4 regions of the Streptomyces sp. BBFR51 genome follow, and region 2 is predicted to be linked to each of the others. Evidence: riboswitches for the same ligand, from Rfam matches in the RefSeq annotation. Region 2 holds a riboswitch; each other region holds the start of a gene.
What was found. Region 2 has a riboswitch for cyclic di-AMP ahead of rpfA (resuscitation-promoting factor protein RpfA). Riboswitches for the same ligand answer to the same signal wherever they lie in the genome.
Positions count from the first base shown of each region.

Region 1 (4,395 bases), 1.6 Mb from region 2:
CGCCCGCGAGGGCCGAGATGGCGAGCGCGCCTCCCGCCACCCAGTGGTCCCCGGAGCCGCGCGCCACCTGCCGCAGATCGAAGCGGAACAGCGCGATCAGGTAGAGCACGATGCCCAGCCAGAACGGCACCAGGGCGGCGTGCGCCAGCCAGGCCGTCGAGGTGGCGGCGGCCAGCGTGGCGCCGAGCACGGCGAGTCCCTCCGTGGCCACGCAGCCCAGGAACACCGCCCCGGGCATCCTCCGTCCCCAGTGCCGCACCACCAGGACCAGCAGCCACGGCCACAGCAGCGCCGCCAGCGTCAGCAGCACCGCCGCCAGGGGTGACGAGCCGAGCAGCGAGAAGCGGGTGCCGAGCACGGTCGTCGCGGCGACGGCGGTGAGCGCGCCCGGCGTGCCCGCCCGCGTCAGCCACTGCGCGCGCTCGACCAGCAGCAGGTAGACGAAGTTCGTCGCCAGCGTCAGCCAGGCGGCACAGGCCAGGACCAGGGCGATCCGGGACAGGACCTCGCGGCCCGTCAGATGCAGGGCGACCGACACGATGCCGGTCGCCATCACCGCGGCCCCGGCCGCCGGCGGACGCTGCGCCCACCAGGCGCGCAGGGCGTGGGGAGAGGTGGCCGAAGACATGCGCCGATGCTAGGGCCTGCCCGGCGGATCAGGTCGCAGGAAAGACACGGCATCTGATCAGCGCCGGTGAGCGGGGTCCGGTGCGTGCGGCTGCAAGGCGGAGGAGGGAGCCGACGCGATGGGGGTCCCCCCCCGCGAGCGAAGCCGAGCGTGGGGGAGTCGGCGACCGACGGCAACGCCTGGGGGCCCCTCCCACGCCCTTAAGGCAGTGGGGGAGTGCGTGCCGGACCCCGCGTCTGCGGCATGATCCGCCGGGCAGGCCCTGAGACCCACCTGGGTCAGGCCGGGCGCACCACGCTGTAGATCGACGACTCGCCGTCGTAGAAGATCGACTCCTCGCGGACGTACGCGCCCGGCTTCGGCGCGTGGATCATCATGCCGTCGCCGATGTAGAGGCCGACGTGGCTGATGTCGTCGTAGAAGAAGACCAGGTCACCGGGTTGTGCCTGGGAGACGGAGACGGTCGTGCCGGCGTCGACCTGGTCGTAGGTGACGCGCGGCAGGGTCACGCCGGCGGCCTTCCAGGCGGCCTGGGTCAGGCCCGAGCAGTCGTAGGAGCCGGGGCCCGTGGCGCCCCAGACGTACGGCTTGCCGATCTGGGCGCGGGCGAAGGCGATCGCCTTCTCGGCCTTGGTGCCGTTCGAGGTGTCCGGCGTCGACGATCCCGAGGATTCCGACGAACCGGTGCCGCTCTCCTGCTGCTGGGCGGCCTCCTCCTGCCGTTGGCGCTCCGCCTCCTGCTGCGCCTGTTGCTGCTTCGCCAGCTCCGCCGCCTTGCGCGCGGCCTCCGCCTGCTTCTTCTTCTCGATCGCCGCGAGCCGGGCCTTCTCCTCGGCGGTCAGCTCCGACAGCAGCTCCCGCGCGGTGGCGAGCTTCTTCTGGACGGTCGACTTGGCCGTCTTCAGGTCGTTCTGCGAGTCGGTGAGCGTCTCGAGGCTCTCGGTGGCCTCCCGGCGCTTCTGCATCGTCTCGGACTGCTGCGTGACGTAGTCGTCGACGGCGGTCTTCTGGCGGCCGGTGAGCCGGCTCATCAGCTGGTTCTGGTCGAAGTAGTCCTGCGGCGAGTCCGCGAGCAGAAGGGTCGCGGTCTCCGGGACCGCCGCACCCGTGCGGTACTGGGCGGAGGCGAAGGAACCCAGCTCCTCGCGCGCGTCGTTGAGCTTCTGGGTGCGCTTGGCCACGTCGTCGAGGAGCGTGTCGACGCGCCCCCGCTGCTTGGAGGTCTTCTCCTTGGCCGCGTTGTACTTCTCGGTCGCCGACCCCGCCTGGCGGTACAGGTCGTCGACTTTCTTCTCCACCTCTTCGAGGCTCGGCCGGTCGTCCGACGGCGCGGCGTTGGCCGTCTGGGACAGCAGGGCGACGGAGGTGAGGGCCGCCGTGGCGATGGCCGGGGTCCGTATGCCTGCGACGCGTGTACCGGAGGGACGCGACTTGCGGTGCGACGCCAAGGGAGGCGACTCCTTCCAATGCTCCGCCTACCGGGTTAGCTGTCGGGTTCGGGCGGTGTGGCACGGAAGGGTTGCCCTACGGCGGTCCCGTCCTCGTCGAGGGCCGGGCGGCCGATTCACCCCAAGTTCTCGGTTGGGTCCCCGGCTCCGGATGCCATGCGGGCACGCCGGACTCGGCGGAGGCCGCGCGGCCCGGCGAGGTTCGCCGGTGGGGGTCGTGCGGCCTGCCCGCACCGTAGCCAACTCGTGTGGCCGCTGTGAAGGTTGGTGGGTGATATGCCCGATACATTTTCGTGACCTTGGGTGTGACCTCGGGCGGGGGCGTCGCTCGTGTCACTCTTCGTGTCATGACCCGTCGCAGGGCGTGTCCGGCACCGGGATACCGGCGATTTTCCGGGGTGGCGCCGGGTTGTCGGTGGGGCGCCCTAGACTCGGAGAGCGATGAGCAGCCTCTTTGACGACAACTTCCTGGCGAGCCTCCAGACCCCCCGGGGTCGCGAGGAGGAACCCCCGCCGCCACCCGAGGACGATCACGGACCGGAGCCGGTTCCGCACGATCTGTTCGGCGGGAAGTTCGACGCGCCGCCGGACCGGGACACCCACTACCGCGACGGCGCCCCGCGCCCCGCCCTGGACGCCGCGGCGCTTTTGGACGGGCTGAACGAGAACCAGCGGGCCGCCGTCGTCCACTCCGGCTCCCCGCTGCTCATCGTGGCCGGTGCCGGCTCCGGCAAGACCCGCGTGCTCACCCACCGCATCGCCCACCTGCTGGCCGAGCGGAGCGTCCACCCGGGCCAGATCCTCGCGATCACCTTCACCAACAAGGCCGCGGGCGAGATGAAGGAGCGCGTCGAGCAGCTCGTCGGCCCGCGCGCGAACGCGATGTGGGTGATGACCTTCCACAGCGCGTGCGTCCGCATCCTGCGCCGCGAGTCGAAGAGGCTGGGCTTCACGTCGTCGTTCTCGATCTACGACGCGGCCGACTCCAAGCGCCTGATGGCGCTGGTGTGCCGGGATCTCGACCTGGACCCCAAGCGCTTCCCGCCCAAGTCCTTCAGCGCCAAGATCAGCAATCTGAAGAACGAGCTGATCGACGAGGAGGACTTCGCCGCCCAGGCCGCCGACGGGTTCGAGAAGACCGTCGCCCAGGCCTACGCGCTCTACCAGTCGCGGCTGCGCGAGGCCAACGCCCTCGACTTCGACGACCTGATCATGACGACGGTCAACCTGCTCCGCGCCTTCCCGGACGTAGCCGAGCACTACCACCGTCGCTTCCGGCACGTCCTGGTCGACGAGTACCAGGACACCAACCACGCCCAGTACTCCCTGGTCCGCGAGCTGGTCGGCACCTCCGAGCACCCCGTCGACGTGCCGCCCGAGGCCGAGGTCCCGCCCGCCGAGCTGTGCGTGGTGGGCGACGCCGACCAGTCGATCTACGCCTTCCGCGGCGCCACCATCCGCAACATCCTCCAGTTCGAGGAGGACTACCCGGACGCGACGACGATCCTGCTCGAGCAGAACTACCGCTCCACGCAGACGATCCTGACCGCCGCCAACGCGGTCATCGAGCGCAACGAGTCCCGCCGCCCCAAGAACCTGTGGACCAACCAGGGCGCCGGCTCGCAGATCACCGGGTACGTCGCCGACACCGAGCACGACGAGGCCCAGTTCGTCGCCGACGAGATAGACCGCCTCACCGACGCGGGCGAGGCGAAGGCCGGCGATGTCGCCGTCTTCTACCGCACCAACGCCCAGTCCCGTGTCTTCGAAGAGGTCTTCATCCGCGTCGGCCTGCCCTACAAGGTCGTCGGCGGCGTCCGCTTCTACGAACGCAAGGAGGTCCGGGACGTCCTGGCCTACCTGCGCGTGCTGGCCAACCCGGAGGACTCGGTGCCGCTGCGCCGCATCCTCAACGTCCCCAAGCGCGGCATCGGCGACCGCGCCGAGGCGATGATCGACGCCCTCTCCCAGCGCGAGAAGATCAGCTTCCCGCAGGCCCTCAAGCGGGTCGACGAGGCGTACGGCATGGCCGCGCGCTCCGCGAACGCCGTGAAGCGGTTCAACACGCTCATGGAGGACCTCCGTACGATCGTCGAGTCCGGCGCCGGACCGGCGACCGTCCTCGAGGCGATCCTCGAACGCACCGGGTACCTGGCGGAGTTGCAGGCCTCCACCGACCCGCAGGACGAGACCCGCATCGAGAACCTCCAGGAACTCGCGGCCGTCGCCCTGGAGTTCGAGCAGGAGCGGGCCGAGAGCGAGGAGCCCGGGACGCTGGCCGACTTCCTGGAGAAGGTCGCGCTCGTCGCGGACTCCGAC
Region 1 is NZ_CP172448.1:5,197,006-5,201,400, forward strand. It holds gene ACGH7X_RS23910 (tellurite resistance/C4-dicarboxylate transporter family protein) at 1-628, opposite strand, end outside; gene ACGH7X_RS23915 (NlpC/P60 family protein) at 907-2,076, opposite strand; cyclic di-AMP (ydaO/yuaA leader) riboswitch at 2,084-2,265, opposite strand; gene pcrA (DNA helicase PcrA) at 2,518-4,395, shown strand, end outside.
Region 1: it holds a riboswitch for cyclic di-AMP, as region 2 does, so the genes downstream of both, ACGH7X_RS23915 (NlpC/P60 family protein) here and rpfA (resuscitation-promoting factor protein RpfA) in region 2, are expected to answer to the same signal.

Region 2 (4,395 bases):
ACCGTCGGCGAGAGCCTCGCGCGCGTCGCTGTAGCGGGTCACCAGCCATGCCTCGACCCCGCTGGGCAGTCTGGTCCAGTGGACGGGGGAGTGCCGACGCAGCCAGGCATAGGCCGGATACGGGTCGGTGGCGAACTCCCAGGTGAAGAGTTCGGGGGCGGTGTTCGGGTCGTTCACGTTACGACCGTAACGGGATCGCGCGATCCCCGTGCCCGTGACGACGGAGAGAAGAACCGATTCCGCGACCCGGGACAAGCTGAACCTCTACCCCGGTGACATCGAAAAGCAGCGTGAGCGCGTGGCTCGCTTCACGGACGCGCTCCAGGAGAAGGAGGCGGGCCTGGCTCGCGCCACTACGACTTTGGCCGCATCCGGCCTTGACCAGGCCGTGAGGGACGCGGCCCTACGGCAGCTCGCGGAAGACGTACAAAGCGCCAGGGCGATGCTTGCCACGGGGCGTCAGGTGCTCGCGGGCCAGGAGGCCGCAGCAGTCGCCGTCCGAACCGCCCTTTCCTTGGCCCAGGCTGTCAGGGGAGCACCTCACGTCGAGCTGGCCGACATGGGAGCGGTGATCGGTCTTTTGGACATCACTGTGAAGCCGCTCGGAGAGGTGCGGAAGCGTTCTGGGGTCAAGTGCAAGGTGACGGCGTGGCATGAGCGGACCGGAACGCCGATCCCAGCCGCGGTGGCGGAGTCGGAATGGCCGGTTGTCGAGGAGCTCATGACTGCCTACTTCGCGCGCCGCCAGTTCGTCCGTGGAGCCGTGGACGTCCGGACCCAGCTGAACGGGGCTCTGCACCGGTTGCGTACAGGCTGTCTCTGGGACGAGCTTCCTGAGTGCTACGGCACCTGGCAGCTCGCCAAGGAGCGGCAGAACACCTGGTTCAAGAAGGGATTCTGGGCCGTTCTGATGGACGAGCTGAATCGGCGGGGGGAGACCACACCGGTTCGGTGTGAGCCGCAAGCGCCGCCGCTCGAGGTCACAGGGGCAATCGCACCTGGGACGTTCAAACATGACACGCGCTCAACTCTGTGATCTTCACGTGATCTGTGCGGCATGAACTTGTGACAAGCGATCATCTGCCTATACGTTCACGGATCAGTGTGGCGATGAGCATCACGCGCCGCGCGGTCCCCGTCGTCTTGTGAAAGGTCGTCGCATGCTCTCCGGGAACGGTCGTCACCGCCGCCCCCGCCAGGCTCCCGCCCTGGTCGTCGCCGCCGGAGTGACCGGCTCCGCCATCGCGATCCCGCTGCTCGGCGCCACCGGCGCCCACGCGGCCGACGCGGCGAACTGGGACCAGGTCGCCCAGTGCGAGACCGGCGGCGCCTGGAGCCAGAACAGTGGCAACGGGTACTACGGCGGCCTGCAGCTGTCCCAGGAGGCCTGGGAGCAGTACGGCGGCCTGGAGTACGCCGCCAGTGCCGACCAGGCCAGTCGCTCCCAGCAGATAAGGATCGCCGAGAAGCTGCACGCGGACCAGGGCATCGCGGCCTGGCCGACCTGCGGCCTGCTCGCGGGCATGGGCAACGACTCGGGGCTCACGGACAGCGGCTCGGACACGGCCGGCGACGGCGCGTCGCGGGGTTCGGACGCCTCGGGGCAGACGGACACGTCCAAGTCGTCCGAATCGCCCGCCACCACGGAGAAGCCCGAGTCGTCCCGGGGGTCCGGGTCGCCCGCTCCGTCCGGCTCGACCGAGGCGCCGGAGTCGACTTCCAAAGCACCCTCTTCATCCCCTTCGCCCTCTTCCTCACCCTCCTCGTCCGCTTCTGACGCCCCGTCCGACGACGCGGACCAAACCGCCAAGCCGGGCACATCGCCCGAAACCGACTCCTCGGCGAGTGCCGAACCGCAGGGCACCGACGGCTCGTCCGGCGCGGGCCGGCATCGCGGCGGCAGTGCGGACGAGGGCACGGCGCAGAGGGGCCTCACGGACGGCACGGCAGGACGGCACGCCTTGACTGACGGCGAGTCGCGGGAGGCGGACGGAGGCTCGTACATCGTCCGCTCCGGCGACAACCTGTGGGCCATCGCCGACTCCCTTGGCGTCGACGGCGGATGGCGTGCGCTGTACGCCGACAACGAGCGGGTCGTCGGCCAGGACCCCGACCGCATCCTGCCCGGTCAGACGCTCACGGTAGCGGGCGAATCGGGCCATAAGTAGAGGGAGTTCGCGTCACGGTTAGAGGCTGTATGTCCGTTTTGGATCTCGTGAGAGATAGGTCTCAGAAGCCGTGATCGTCTTTGAAAATCCGCGGAGCGCGTGTCTACGGTCATGACCGCTCGCCATCGCGGGCCCCGACAGCCGCAACGCCGAATCCTGCCAGCGGCCGTACGGGAACAGTCGTCGCGTCAAGCGCCGAAGGCAGGAGCGGGGGACCCAAGGTAAGTGCCGCACCGGGCAGTTGAGCCGGAGCGGCTAGGGGTGAAGCCGAGTTCCGTGAGGAACCCGGCCGGGCAACTCAACCGGCCCGAACCCGACAGCTCACCTCGCAGGCGTCGGTGAGGGGATCAACCATGCTGTTTTCCGGCAAGGGCAAGCACCGTCGCCCGTCCAAGGCCACCCGTGTCATCGCCGTCGCCGGCGTCACCGGTGCCGCCGTCGCCGCCCCGCTGATGGCGGCCGGCAACGCCTCCGCCGCCACCGCGTCCGAGTGGGACGCCGTCGCCCAGTGCGAGTCCGGCGGCAACTGGTCCATCAACACCGGCAACGGTTACTACGGCGGTCTGCAGTTCTCCAGCTCCACCTGGGCCGCCTACGGCGGTACGCAGTACGCCTCGTCCGCCGACCAGGCGAGCAAGACGCAGCAGATCGAGATCGCCGAGAAGGTGCTCGCGGGCCAGGGCAAGGGTGCCTGGCCGGTCTGCGGCACCGGCCTGTCGGGCGCCGCGTACAGCGGTGGCGGTTCGCAGGACAGCGGCTCCAGCAGCTCCGAGGGCTCGCAGAGCCAGAGCAGCGGCTCCACCGCCGAGCGCTCCACCGAGCAGAAGGCCTCCCGCTCCTCCGAGCGCCCGGCCGCCGAGCCGAAGGCCGAGAAGCCCGCCAAGAAGACCGTCACCACCCCGACCGGCAAGAAGGTCGAGAAGGGCGACGGCGAGTACAAGGTCGTCAAGGGCGACACCCTCAGCTCCATAGCCGAGAAGCACGACGTCGAGGGCGGCTGGGCGAAGCTGTTCAAGCTGAACGGCGACATCGTCGACGACGCCGACCTGATCTACCCGGGCCAGCAGCTGCACCTCAAGTAAGCGGCAGCGGCTCCCGCGACTCCCGCCCCGGTGCGTGTTCCCCCGTACGCACCGGGGCGGGACTTTTCGCGTTCCGCGTTTGTTCCGTTCGGAAACAATTTACTCTCGGTTCTGTCCAGCGGGTGGGCGATCGGCTGGCCGATCGCCCGGAGCCGGTTAGGCTCGGTCCCGCAGAGCCGCTGCGGTCCTGTGGACCCGCGCGTCACACCGAAGCGTCACATTGAAGAAGGAGATGCTCGTGCCGTCCATCGACGTCGTCGTAGCCCGGGAAATCCTGGACTCCCGAGGCAACCCCACGGTCGAGGTCGAGGTCGGCCTCGACGACGGCAGCACCGGTCGTGCCGCCGTTCCGTCCGGCGCCTCCACCGGTGCCTTCGAGGCCGTCGAACTCCGTGACGGCGACCCGAGCCGTTACCTCGGCAAGGGTGTCGAGAAGGCCGTCCTCGCCGTCATCGAGCAGATCGGCCCGGAGCTGGTCGGGTACGACGCCACCGAGCAGCGCCTGATCGACCAGGCCATGTCCGACCTGGACGCGACCGACAACAAGGGCTCGCTCGGCGCCAACGCCATCCTCGGCGTCTCCCTCGCCGTCGCCCACGCCGCCTCCGAGGCCAGCGACCTGCCGCTCTTCCGCTACCTGGGCGGCCCCAACGCGCACCTGCTGCCGGTGCCGATGATGAACATCCTGAACGGCGGCTCGCACGCCGACTCCAACGTGGACATCCAGGAGTTCATGATCGCCCCGATCGGCGCGGAGTCCTTCTCCGAGGCCCTGCGCTGGGGCGCCGAGGTCTACCACACGCTGAAGAAGGTCCTGAAGAACAAGGGCCTGGCCACCGGCCTCGGCGACGAGGGCGGCTTCGCGCCGAACCTCGGCTCCAACCGCGACGCCCTCGACCTCATCCTCGAGGCGATCAAGGAGGCCGGCTACACCCCCGGCGAGCAGATCGCCCTCGCGCTCGACGTCGCCGCGTCCGAGTTCTACAAGGACGGCTCCTACACCTTCGAGGGCAAGACCCGCACCGCCGCCGAGATGACCGAGTACTACGCCGAGCTGGTCGAGGCGTACCCGCTGGTCTCCATCGAGGACCCGCTGTTCGAGGACGACTGGGACGGCTGGAAGGTCCTCACCGACCAGCTCGGCG
Region 2 is NZ_CP172448.1:3,562,756-3,567,150, reverse strand. It holds gene ACGH7X_RS16130 (cytochrome P450) at 1-177, opposite strand, end outside; gene ACGH7X_RS16125 (transposase) at 215-1,036, shown strand; gene ACGH7X_RS16120 (transglycosylase family protein) at 1,161-2,168, shown strand; cyclic di-AMP (ydaO/yuaA leader) riboswitch at 2,352-2,518, shown strand; gene rpfA (resuscitation-promoting factor protein RpfA) at 2,522-3,250, shown strand; gene eno (phosphopyruvate hydratase) at 3,489-4,395, shown strand, end outside.

Region 3 (4,395 bases), 2.8 Mb from region 2:
GCTCGCGTACGACAACGGCGCGGGGCAGTCTGTGGGGGCGAGAGCTCGGACCGAGGCCGCGGTCCGACGATCGCCCGGGGCGGCACAGGGCCGTCCCGGCATGCTTCACGATGTGGGAAACTGGTCTAGACAAGACTGGTCTAGACAACTTCACCCCTCTGAACACCTGAAGGGCAGCATCACATGGCTGAGCGCCGCGTCAACGTCGGCTGGGCCGAGGGTCTCCACGCCCGCCCCGCCTCCATCTTCGTCCGAGCCGCCACGGCCACAGGCGTCCCGGTGACGATCGCCAAGGCCGACGGGTCCCCCGTCAACGCGGCCTCCATGCTGGCCGTCCTCGGCCTCGGCGCCCAGGGAGGCGAGGAGATCGTCCTCACCTCCGACGCCGAGGGCGCGGAAGCCGCCCTGGACCGGCTGGCCAAGCTGGTCGCCGAGGGGCTCGAGGAGCTTCCCGAGACCGTCTGACGGACAGCGGAATCGAAAGGCCCGCCCGGACCCACCGGGCGGGCCTTTCGCTTTCCCGATCCGCTTTCCCGATCCGATTGCCCGTTTCTTTGCGGCAGCAGAAAAGGCTCCTTGCGGGCAGCAGAAAAAGGGCCCCGAATTTCCTCCTCTCTGTATACGGCACCCTTGTTAATGGCGCAGGCTCGGCATGTTTACGGGACGTTGCGATTTCCTCACACGGTCCGGCCGCCCGCCGTCGGAGGCGAATCGCAGCCGGTGCGCCGGCGCCGACCGTTCGGTGTGCAGCGTCATGAGCGCCCGCGCGCGATCGCCGTCGCCCCGGGCCACCGCGTCGACGATCGCCCCGTGCTCGGCCCAGTACTCCACCGGCCCGGCCGGCACCTCGACGACGTACATCCAGGCGATCTTGTGCCGCAGCTGGGTCAGCAGCGCGGTCAGCGAGGGGCTGCCGGCCGCCTGGGCGAGGGTCTCGTGGAACCAGCCGCCCAGGGAGCGCAGGTCCTCGAAGGTGCCCTGCCTGGCGCGCTCCTGCCCCAGCCTGACCAGTCCGCGCAACACCTTGAGGTGGGCCTCGGTGCGCCGCCGGGCGGCCCGGGAGGCGCCGAGGGGCTCCAGGAGCGTGCGCGTCTCCAGCAGGTCGGCGGCCTCCTGCTCGGTCGGTTCCGCCACGCACGCGCCCGCGTGCCGCCGGGTCACCACGAAGCCCTCGGCCTCCAGGGTGCGCAGGGCCTCGCGGACGGGGACGCGGGAGACGCCGTAGCGGCGGGCGAGGAGTTCCTCCGTGAGCCGGCTCCCGCGCCCGTGGACGCCCGCGACGATGTCGTCCCGGATCGCCGTACACACCGAATGCGCCGGAATACGCATGCCCGACCTCCGCCTTAATCCCCGTGAAACGTCGACGATTGACGCGTGTTCAGCGACTCTAGGCCAATCAAGCGGATATTCCGACGGCGGGACGGATTTCGTGGATGCCTTTCGGACATGGGGCACCCCCGCCGGAGGACGGAATGCGAAAGCCCCGGCTCGGGAAGCCGGGGCTCTCGGGTGCGCGACGTCCGTGCCGTGACGTCCGTGCCGGGACGTCGGCGTCAGACGTCCACGCCGTGGGAGCGGAGGTAGGCGACGGGGTCCATGTCCGAGCCGTAATCGGGGCTCGTACGGGCCTCGAAGTGCAGGTGCGGTCCGGTGACGTTGCCGGTGGCGCCGGAGAGGCCGATCTGCTGACCGGGCTCGACCGACTGGCCGACCGAGACACCGATGGACGACAGGTGCCCGTACTGCGTGTACGTGCCGTCGTGCATCTTGATCACGACCTGGTTGCCGTACGCCCCGCCCCAGCCGGCCTCGACGACGGTGCCGACGCCGACCGCGTGCACGGAGGTGCCGCTGGAGGCGTGGAAGTCGATGCCGGTGTGGCTGCCGGAGGACCACAGGGAGCTGCCGGCCTGGTACGCGGTGGAGACGTAGGAGGCGGTGATCGGCGCGACGAAGGTGTTGAGGCGCTTGCGCTCCGCCTCCCGCGCGGCGCGCTCCTTGGCCTCGCGCGCCTCCTTGGCCGCCTCGGCCGCCCGCTCGCGGGCCGCCTCCTGGGCCGCCTCGCGGGCCGCGGCGTCCACGGCGGCCTGCTCCTGGGCGACGGCCTGGGCGTCGATCTCGTCGGCTATGGAGTCGCCGATGGTGATGACCGGGGTGATTCCGCTCTGCTCCACCGCGGGCTCGGCGGCGAGCGCCGGAGCCGCGAGGGTGCCGACGACGCCGGTGGTGGCGAGGGCCGCGACACCCGCCGCGCGGGCGGTGGTGCGGTGCACCCGGCCGGTACGGCGGTGCTTCCCGGTGGCGCGCGTGAACGCCATGTAGAGGCTGGTCCTTTCCTTCCCTCTCGCCTACCGGGTTAGCTGACGGGTTCGGAGGTGGAAGGTCTCCTACGGACACCCTCGCCGTGCGCGCGGGCGTCCGATTCACCCCAGGGACTGCGTTGGGTCCCCGGCTCCCCTGGCTCGCGCCGTACGGGGACTCGGCGATGACTGTCCGGTGCCGCGGGTGCGGCGCACTGCCTGACGAACAGCCCGGACGAAGCTAAACGGGGCTGTCTTCAATCCTCAAACGCAACAGGGTTTTTGTAGCGCACGCCACAGGGCAGACAGGCAGCCACTCCCCCAATTCGGACAAACGGTGGCCCTGGTGACACTCCGGTCACCAGGGCCACCGCGCGCGCGTGCCGCTACTCGGCCGCGACCACGGTGACTTCACCGATGCCGAGGGCCTCGACGGGCTCCTTGATCTGCGCCGCGTCACCGACGAGGACGGTCACCAGGCGGTCCACCGGGAAGGCGTTCACGACCGCCGCCGTGGCCTCCACAGTGCCCGTGGCGGCGAGTTGACGGTAGAGCGTCGCCTGGAAGTCGTCGGACAGGTGCTGCTCGACCTGGTCGGCCAGGGTGCTCGCCACGGCCGCCGCCGTCTCGTACTTCAGGGGTGCGACGCCCACCAGGTTCTGCACGGCCACGTCGCGCTCGGCGTCGGTGAGCCCTTCCGCGGCGAGCTTGCGCAGCACCGTCCACAGGTCGTCGAGGGCGGGACCGGTGTTGGGGGTGTCGACGGAGCCGCTGATGGCGAGCATGGCGGCGCCCGTACCGTCCGGCGCGGAACGCAGGACCTGCCCGAACGCCCGTACGCCGTAGGTGTAGCCCTTCTCCTCGCGCAGGACGCGGTCCAGACGCGAGGTGAGGGTGCCGCCGAGACAGTAGGTGCCGAGCACCTGCGCGGGCCACACGCGGTCGTGCCGGTCGGCGCCGGTGCGGCCGATCAGCAGCTGGGTCTGGACGGCGCCGGGGCGGTCCACGATGACGACCCGGCCCCTGTCGTCGGCGGTCACCGGCGGCACGGGGCGCGGCTCGGCGGACGAGCCGGTCCACGCGCCCAGGGTGTCGCCGAGGAGCGCGTTGAGGTCGACGCCGGTGAGGTCGCCGACGACCACGGCGGTGGCCGTGGCGGGACGGACGTGCCTCTCGTAGAAGGCGCGCACGGCCGCGGCGTCGATGCTCGCGACGGTCTCCTCGGAGCCCTGGCGCGGGCGCGACATGCGCGACTGCACCGGGAACAGCTCCTTGGAGAGTTCCTTGGCGGCCCGGCGGGAGGGGTTGGCCAGCTCGTGCGGGATCTCGTCGAGCCGGTTGCGCACCAGCCGTTCGACCTCGCTGTCCGCGAAGGCGGGCGCCCTGAGCGCGTCGGCGACCAGGCCGAGGGCCTTGGCCAGGCGCGAGGCGGGCACCTCCAGGCTCAGCCGGACGCCGGGGTGGTCGGCGTGCGCGTCCAACGTGGCGCCGCAGCGCTCCAGCTCGGCGGCGAAATCCTCGGCGGAGTGCTTGTCGGTGCCCTCGGAGAAGGCGCGCGCCATGATCGTGGCGACGCCGTCGAGACCGGCCGGCTCGGCTTCCAGGGGCGCGTCGAGGTTCACCTCGACCGCGACGACCTGCTGGCCGGGGCGATGGCAGCGCAGCACGGTGAGGCCGTTGTCGAGGCTGCCGCGCTCCGGGGCCGGGAAGGCCCACGGCTTGGGCTCGCCGGCCTGCGGCTGGGCGTGGAATTCCATGGTGGCGAGCTCGCTCACTTGGCCGCCTCCTCGTTCTCGTCGGCGTCGTTCTCGTCGGTGGGGGCGGTGGGCTCGTAGACGAGGACCGCGCGGTTGTCGGGCCGCAGGCGGGCCTTGGCGACCTCCTGAACTTCCTCCGCGGTCACCTCCAGGACCCGCTGTACGGCGGTGAGGGCGAGCTGCGGGTCGCCGAACAGGACGGCGTACCGGCACAGTTCGTCGGCGCGGCCCGCGACCGTGCCCAGCCGGTCCAGCCACTCGCGCTCCAACTGGGCCTGCGCGCGCTCCATCTCCTCGGCCGTGGGGCCCTCCTCGGCGAACCGGGCCAGCTCCTCGTC
Region 3 is NZ_CP172448.1:6,342,228-6,346,622, reverse strand. It holds gene ACGH7X_RS29010 (HPr family phosphocarrier protein) at 184-465, shown strand; gene ACGH7X_RS29005 (GntR family transcriptional regulator) at 634-1,329, opposite strand; gene ACGH7X_RS29000 (M23 family metallopeptidase) at 1,554-2,318, opposite strand; cyclic di-AMP (ydaO/yuaA leader) riboswitch at 2,331-2,495, opposite strand; gene ACGH7X_RS28995 (M16 family metallopeptidase) at 2,687-4,075, opposite strand; gene ACGH7X_RS28990 (M16 family metallopeptidase) at 4,072-4,395, opposite strand, start outside.
Region 3: it holds a riboswitch for cyclic di-AMP, as region 2 does, so the genes downstream of both, ACGH7X_RS29000 (M23 family metallopeptidase) here and rpfA (resuscitation-promoting factor protein RpfA) in region 2, are expected to answer to the same signal.

Region 4 (4,395 bases), 500 kb from region 2:
GCGGGAGCGTCCACACCCAGCTGTTGCGGCAGGAGCTCGCCGACGAGCTGCAGCTCGTCCTCGCGCCGCTGCTCGTGGGGGACCCGGACGCACCCCGGCTGTTCGGACCCGGTGCCTACCAGGGCGGGCGGCTGCGGCTGGTGGAGTCGCGGCCGATCGAGGACGTGGTGCTGAACCGGTACCTGCCCACCGCGCCCGGCACCGGCGACCGCGTGGCCGCCGCCGACCGGCACTGGCTGGCGCTCGCCTGTGAACTGGCCGAGCTGTGCCCGCCGTCGGACACCGCGTTCAGCGTGGGGGCCGTCGTGGTCGCCGCCGACGGGACGGAGCTGGCCCGGGGGTATTCGCGGGAGGGCGGCGACCCCGTCGTGCACGCCGAGGAGGCCGCGCTCGCCAAGGTCGACCCCACCGACCCTCGGCTCGCGGCCGCCACCGTCTACAGCAGCCTGGAGCCCTGCGCCCGCCGCGCCTCCCGGCCCGCGCCCTGCGCCCGGCTGATCCTCGACGCCGGGGTGCGCCGCGTGGTTACGGCCTGGCGCGAGCCGGACACCTTCGTGCCGGGGGCGAACGGCAGCGGAGTGCTCGCCGCCGGGGGCGCCGTCGTCGTCGTACTGCCCGAGTACGAGGAGCGCGCGAAGGCGCCCAACCGCCACCTGGAGGGATAGGGAACCGTCACGGGAGATACCGATGTGCATTCCGCCCCCGGGATGACGTACAGTGGTGAACACAACGACGCGGGGTGGAGCAGCTCGGTAGCTCGCTGGGCTCATAACCCAGAGGTCGCAGGTTCAAATCCTGTCCCCGCTACTGAAGGCCGAGGGCCGGAATCCGAAAGGGTTCCGGCCCTCGGTGCGTTTCGCCACGCGGCGTCATTCGGTCGGCCCCTCACCGCTCGCCCCCCGCCCCCGCTCCGGGAAACCTGGAGTACGGGACGGCAGCGAGCGGCGTGGACGTGCGGGGTGGCGGGAGACGAGTGGTGCGGCCAGGTGACGTGGACGACGAGGGAGCGAAGGCCAGAGCCGGCGGCCGACTCCCCGGAGATCCCGTGCCCGACCCCGGCCTGGGCCTCGGCGACGAGGCGCGGCCCGTGCCGCCCGCCGGGCCACCGCCGCGCCGGCGGACCAGGTACATGCGGGCCTTCGTACGCGTGCTCCCCGTGCTGCTGATCGTCGTCGCCATCCTGTACGACACCTTCACCCCGAGGTACTTCACCGCCGGCCCCCTCTACACGGCCGCGCCCCTGGTCGCCGCCCCGATCTACTCGCGGCGCGGCACGGCGCTCACCGGCGTCGCGGTGGTCGCCGCGGTCATCGGGCTGCAGATCGGCAAGGGCGTCATCCACTACGTCGACTCCCTCACCGAGCTGATCACCATCGCGACGGTCGCCGTCCTCGCCGTCCTCGTGAACGGCCTCGTGCGCCGCACCGACGAGCGCCTCGTCTCCGTCCGCGAGATCGCCGAGGCCGCCCAGCGCGCCGTACTGCCCGAACCCGCCGAGCGGATCGCCGGCTTCGAGATCGCCGCCTCCTACGAGGCCGCGCAGGCCGACGCGTTCATCGGCGGCGACCTGTACGCCGTGCAGGACAGCGCCCGCGGCGTCCGGCTCATCGTCGGGGACGTGCGCGGCAAGGGCATGGGCGCGGTGGCCGCCGTCGCCGTCGTGATCGGCGCCTTCCGGGAGGCGGCCGAGCAGGAGGCGACACTGGAGGCGGTGGCGCAACGGCTGGAGCGGGCGCTGGCGCGCGAGGGCACCCGGCGGGACGGGCTGGACGCCTTCGAGGGCTTCACCACCGCCGTCCTCGCCGAACTCCCGCACGGCGACGGCATCGTGCGCATCGTCAACCGCGGCCACCCGCCGCCCCTGCTGCTCTACGCCGACGGCACCCTGGGCCCGCTGCCCGCCCGCGAGTCGGCGCTGCCGCTAGGCATGGGCGACCTGGGTGTGTGGCCCGACCGGGCGGAGGAGGTCGCCTTCCCCGGTGGGGCCACACTCCTGCTCTACACCGACGGGCTGTCCGAAGCCCGGGACGCGAAGGGTGAGTTCTACGATCCGCACGCGCGGCTGGCCGGCCGCGTCTTCCGTCATCCGGCGAAGCTCCTCGACACCCTCGCCGAGGACGTGCGCCACCACTCCGGGGGCGGCATGGCGGACGACATGGCGCTGCTCGCCGTACGGCGTCCCCGACACGGCGATCATGATCATTGTCACCAGTCGTGACGGAACGACCTCCCTCCGCATAACAACTGACGTACCGTCAGAACAAAGACGCGTGAACGGGAATACCGGGGTCGGGTCAACTCGCCCGTTTTTCACCGGCTGTGAGGTGTACGTCCCAGCCGTTTCCGTTAATGATCAAGAGGAACAGCTTGGAATCCGAGCCCCGCGTCTATTAACGTTCGATAACGCAGCGCGGTCGTCCCAGCCGTCACAGAAGGCGGCTCCGTGCGCACGCGCCGAATTCCGCAAGGGAACCGGGGAACCACCACATTGGGGTGAATCGGGCGTTTGACGCCGTGGAGACACGGTCGGCACACGCGCGTAGGAGACCTTCCTGCTCCGAACCCGTCAGCTAACCCGGTAGGCGAAAGGAAGGAAAGGAGTACGCCCACGTGGCGTCAAACCGGCCTGCCCCCGAGGCCCCGTTCGTGCCGACCCGGCACGACACCGACACCTTCGGCTACGACGGCCCCGAGGGCCCGCGCACCGAAGAGGGCCCCTGGGAGGAGTGGAATCCCACCGCGGATTCCATCCGTCCCGTACGCGGCCGGCACCGCGTCGCCAAGCAGCGCGGCGGGCTCGCCCGCAGCTCCACCGTCCTCGGCGTAGGCGTCATAGCGGCCGTCGGCGCGGGCGGCATGGCCAGCGCGCAGACCGGCAAGCCGCCGGTGTCGATCTCCATGCCGGACCTGCCGAACGTCGGCTCGCTCATCTCCGGCGACGACGAGGCGACCGAGCCCGAGGGTTCCGCCACCCCGCTCAGCGGCATCGGCCAGGCCGCCGCCGCGGACACCACGCAGACCGCCGCCACCACCGACGCCGGTGAGTCGCTGCGGGCCCGGATCATGGCGCAGGCCGAGCAGCAGCAGGCCCAGGTGGAGACCAAGGCCGCCGCCGAAGCCGCCGCCGCGGCCGAGAAGAAGGCCGAGGCAGCCGCCGCCAAGGCGGAGAAGGAGGCCGAGGCCAAGGCCGCCGCCGCCAAGAAGAAGGCGGAGGAGGAGGCCGCGAAGAAGGCCGAGGCCGAGCGGCTCGCGGAGCTGGCCAAGCAGTACACGCTGCCGACCTCCTCGTACACGATCTCCTCGACGTTCAACCAGGCCGGCTCCCTCTGGGCCTCCGGCCACCACACCGGCCTCGACTTCGCCGCACCCACGGGCACGCTGCTCAAGGCGGTGCACAGCGGCACGATCACGTCGGCCGGCTGGGACGGGTCGTACGGCTACAAGACCGTGCTCACCCTCGACGACGGCACCGAGCTCTGGTACGCGCACCAGTCCTCCATCAACGTCAGCGTCGGCCAGCAGGTCACCACCGGTGACGTCATCGGCCGCGTCGGCGCCACCGGCAACGTCACGGGCGCCCACCTCCACCTCGAGGTCCACACCGACGGCGGCACCGGCATCGACCCGATGGCCTGGCTGCAGGGCAAGGGCCTCACTCCCTGACCCACACCGTCTCCACCCCCGCTGGTCCCCGGCGGTCCTGACGGCGACCCCCCGACGCCAGGGCTGCCGGTTTGCGGGGTTTTTGCGCGTCCGCCGGAATGGTCCTCTCCGGTGCGGTGGTTGACGTCCTACATGACTTCTCTGCGCAAGCTCGGCTCCTCCGACCTCGAGGTCTTCCCCCTCGCCCTCGGCGGCAACGTCTTCGGCTGGACCGCCGACCAGGACCAGTCCTTCGCCGTCCTGGACGCCTACACGGCGGCCGGCGGCAACTTCGTCGACAGCGCCGACTCCTACTCCGCCTGGGTCGACGGCAACAGCGGCGGCGAGTCAGAGACCGTCCTCGGCGCGTGGCTCGCGGCCCGCGGCAACCGCGACGACGTCGTCCTCGCCACCAAGGTCAGCCAGCACCCCGACTACCCGGGACTCACCGCCGCGAACATCGAGGCCGCCGCCGACGCCTCGCTGCGCCGCCTGGGCACCGACCACATCGACCTCTACTACACCCACTTCGACAAGCCCGAGGTGCCGGTCGAGGAGATCATCGGCGCGCTCGACGCGCTGGTGAAGGCCGGCAAGGTGCGGCACATCGCCGCGTCCAACATCTCCGCCGAGCGGCTCGCGGCGTCCCTGGAGTTCTCCGACCGCGAGGGACTCGCCCGCTACGTGGCCCTCCAGCCCCACTACAACCTGGTCTCCCGCGACACCTACGAGGGAGAGCTGCGCGATCTCGCC
Region 4 is NZ_CP172448.1:4,061,643-4,066,037, reverse strand. It holds gene ACGH7X_RS18425 (dihydrofolate reductase family protein) at 1-665, shown strand, start outside; tRNA gene ACGH7X_RS18420 (tRNA-Met) at 734-807, shown strand; gene ACGH7X_RS18415 (PP2C family protein-serine/threonine phosphatase) at 992-2,218, shown strand; cyclic di-AMP (ydaO/yuaA leader) riboswitch at 2,443-2,599, shown strand; gene ACGH7X_RS18410 (M23 family metallopeptidase) at 2,611-3,663, shown strand; gene ACGH7X_RS18405 (aldo/keto reductase) at 3,796-4,395, shown strand, end outside.
Region 4: it holds a riboswitch for cyclic di-AMP, as region 2 does, so the genes downstream of both, ACGH7X_RS18410 (M23 family metallopeptidase) here and rpfA (resuscitation-promoting factor protein RpfA) in region 2, are expected to answer to the same signal.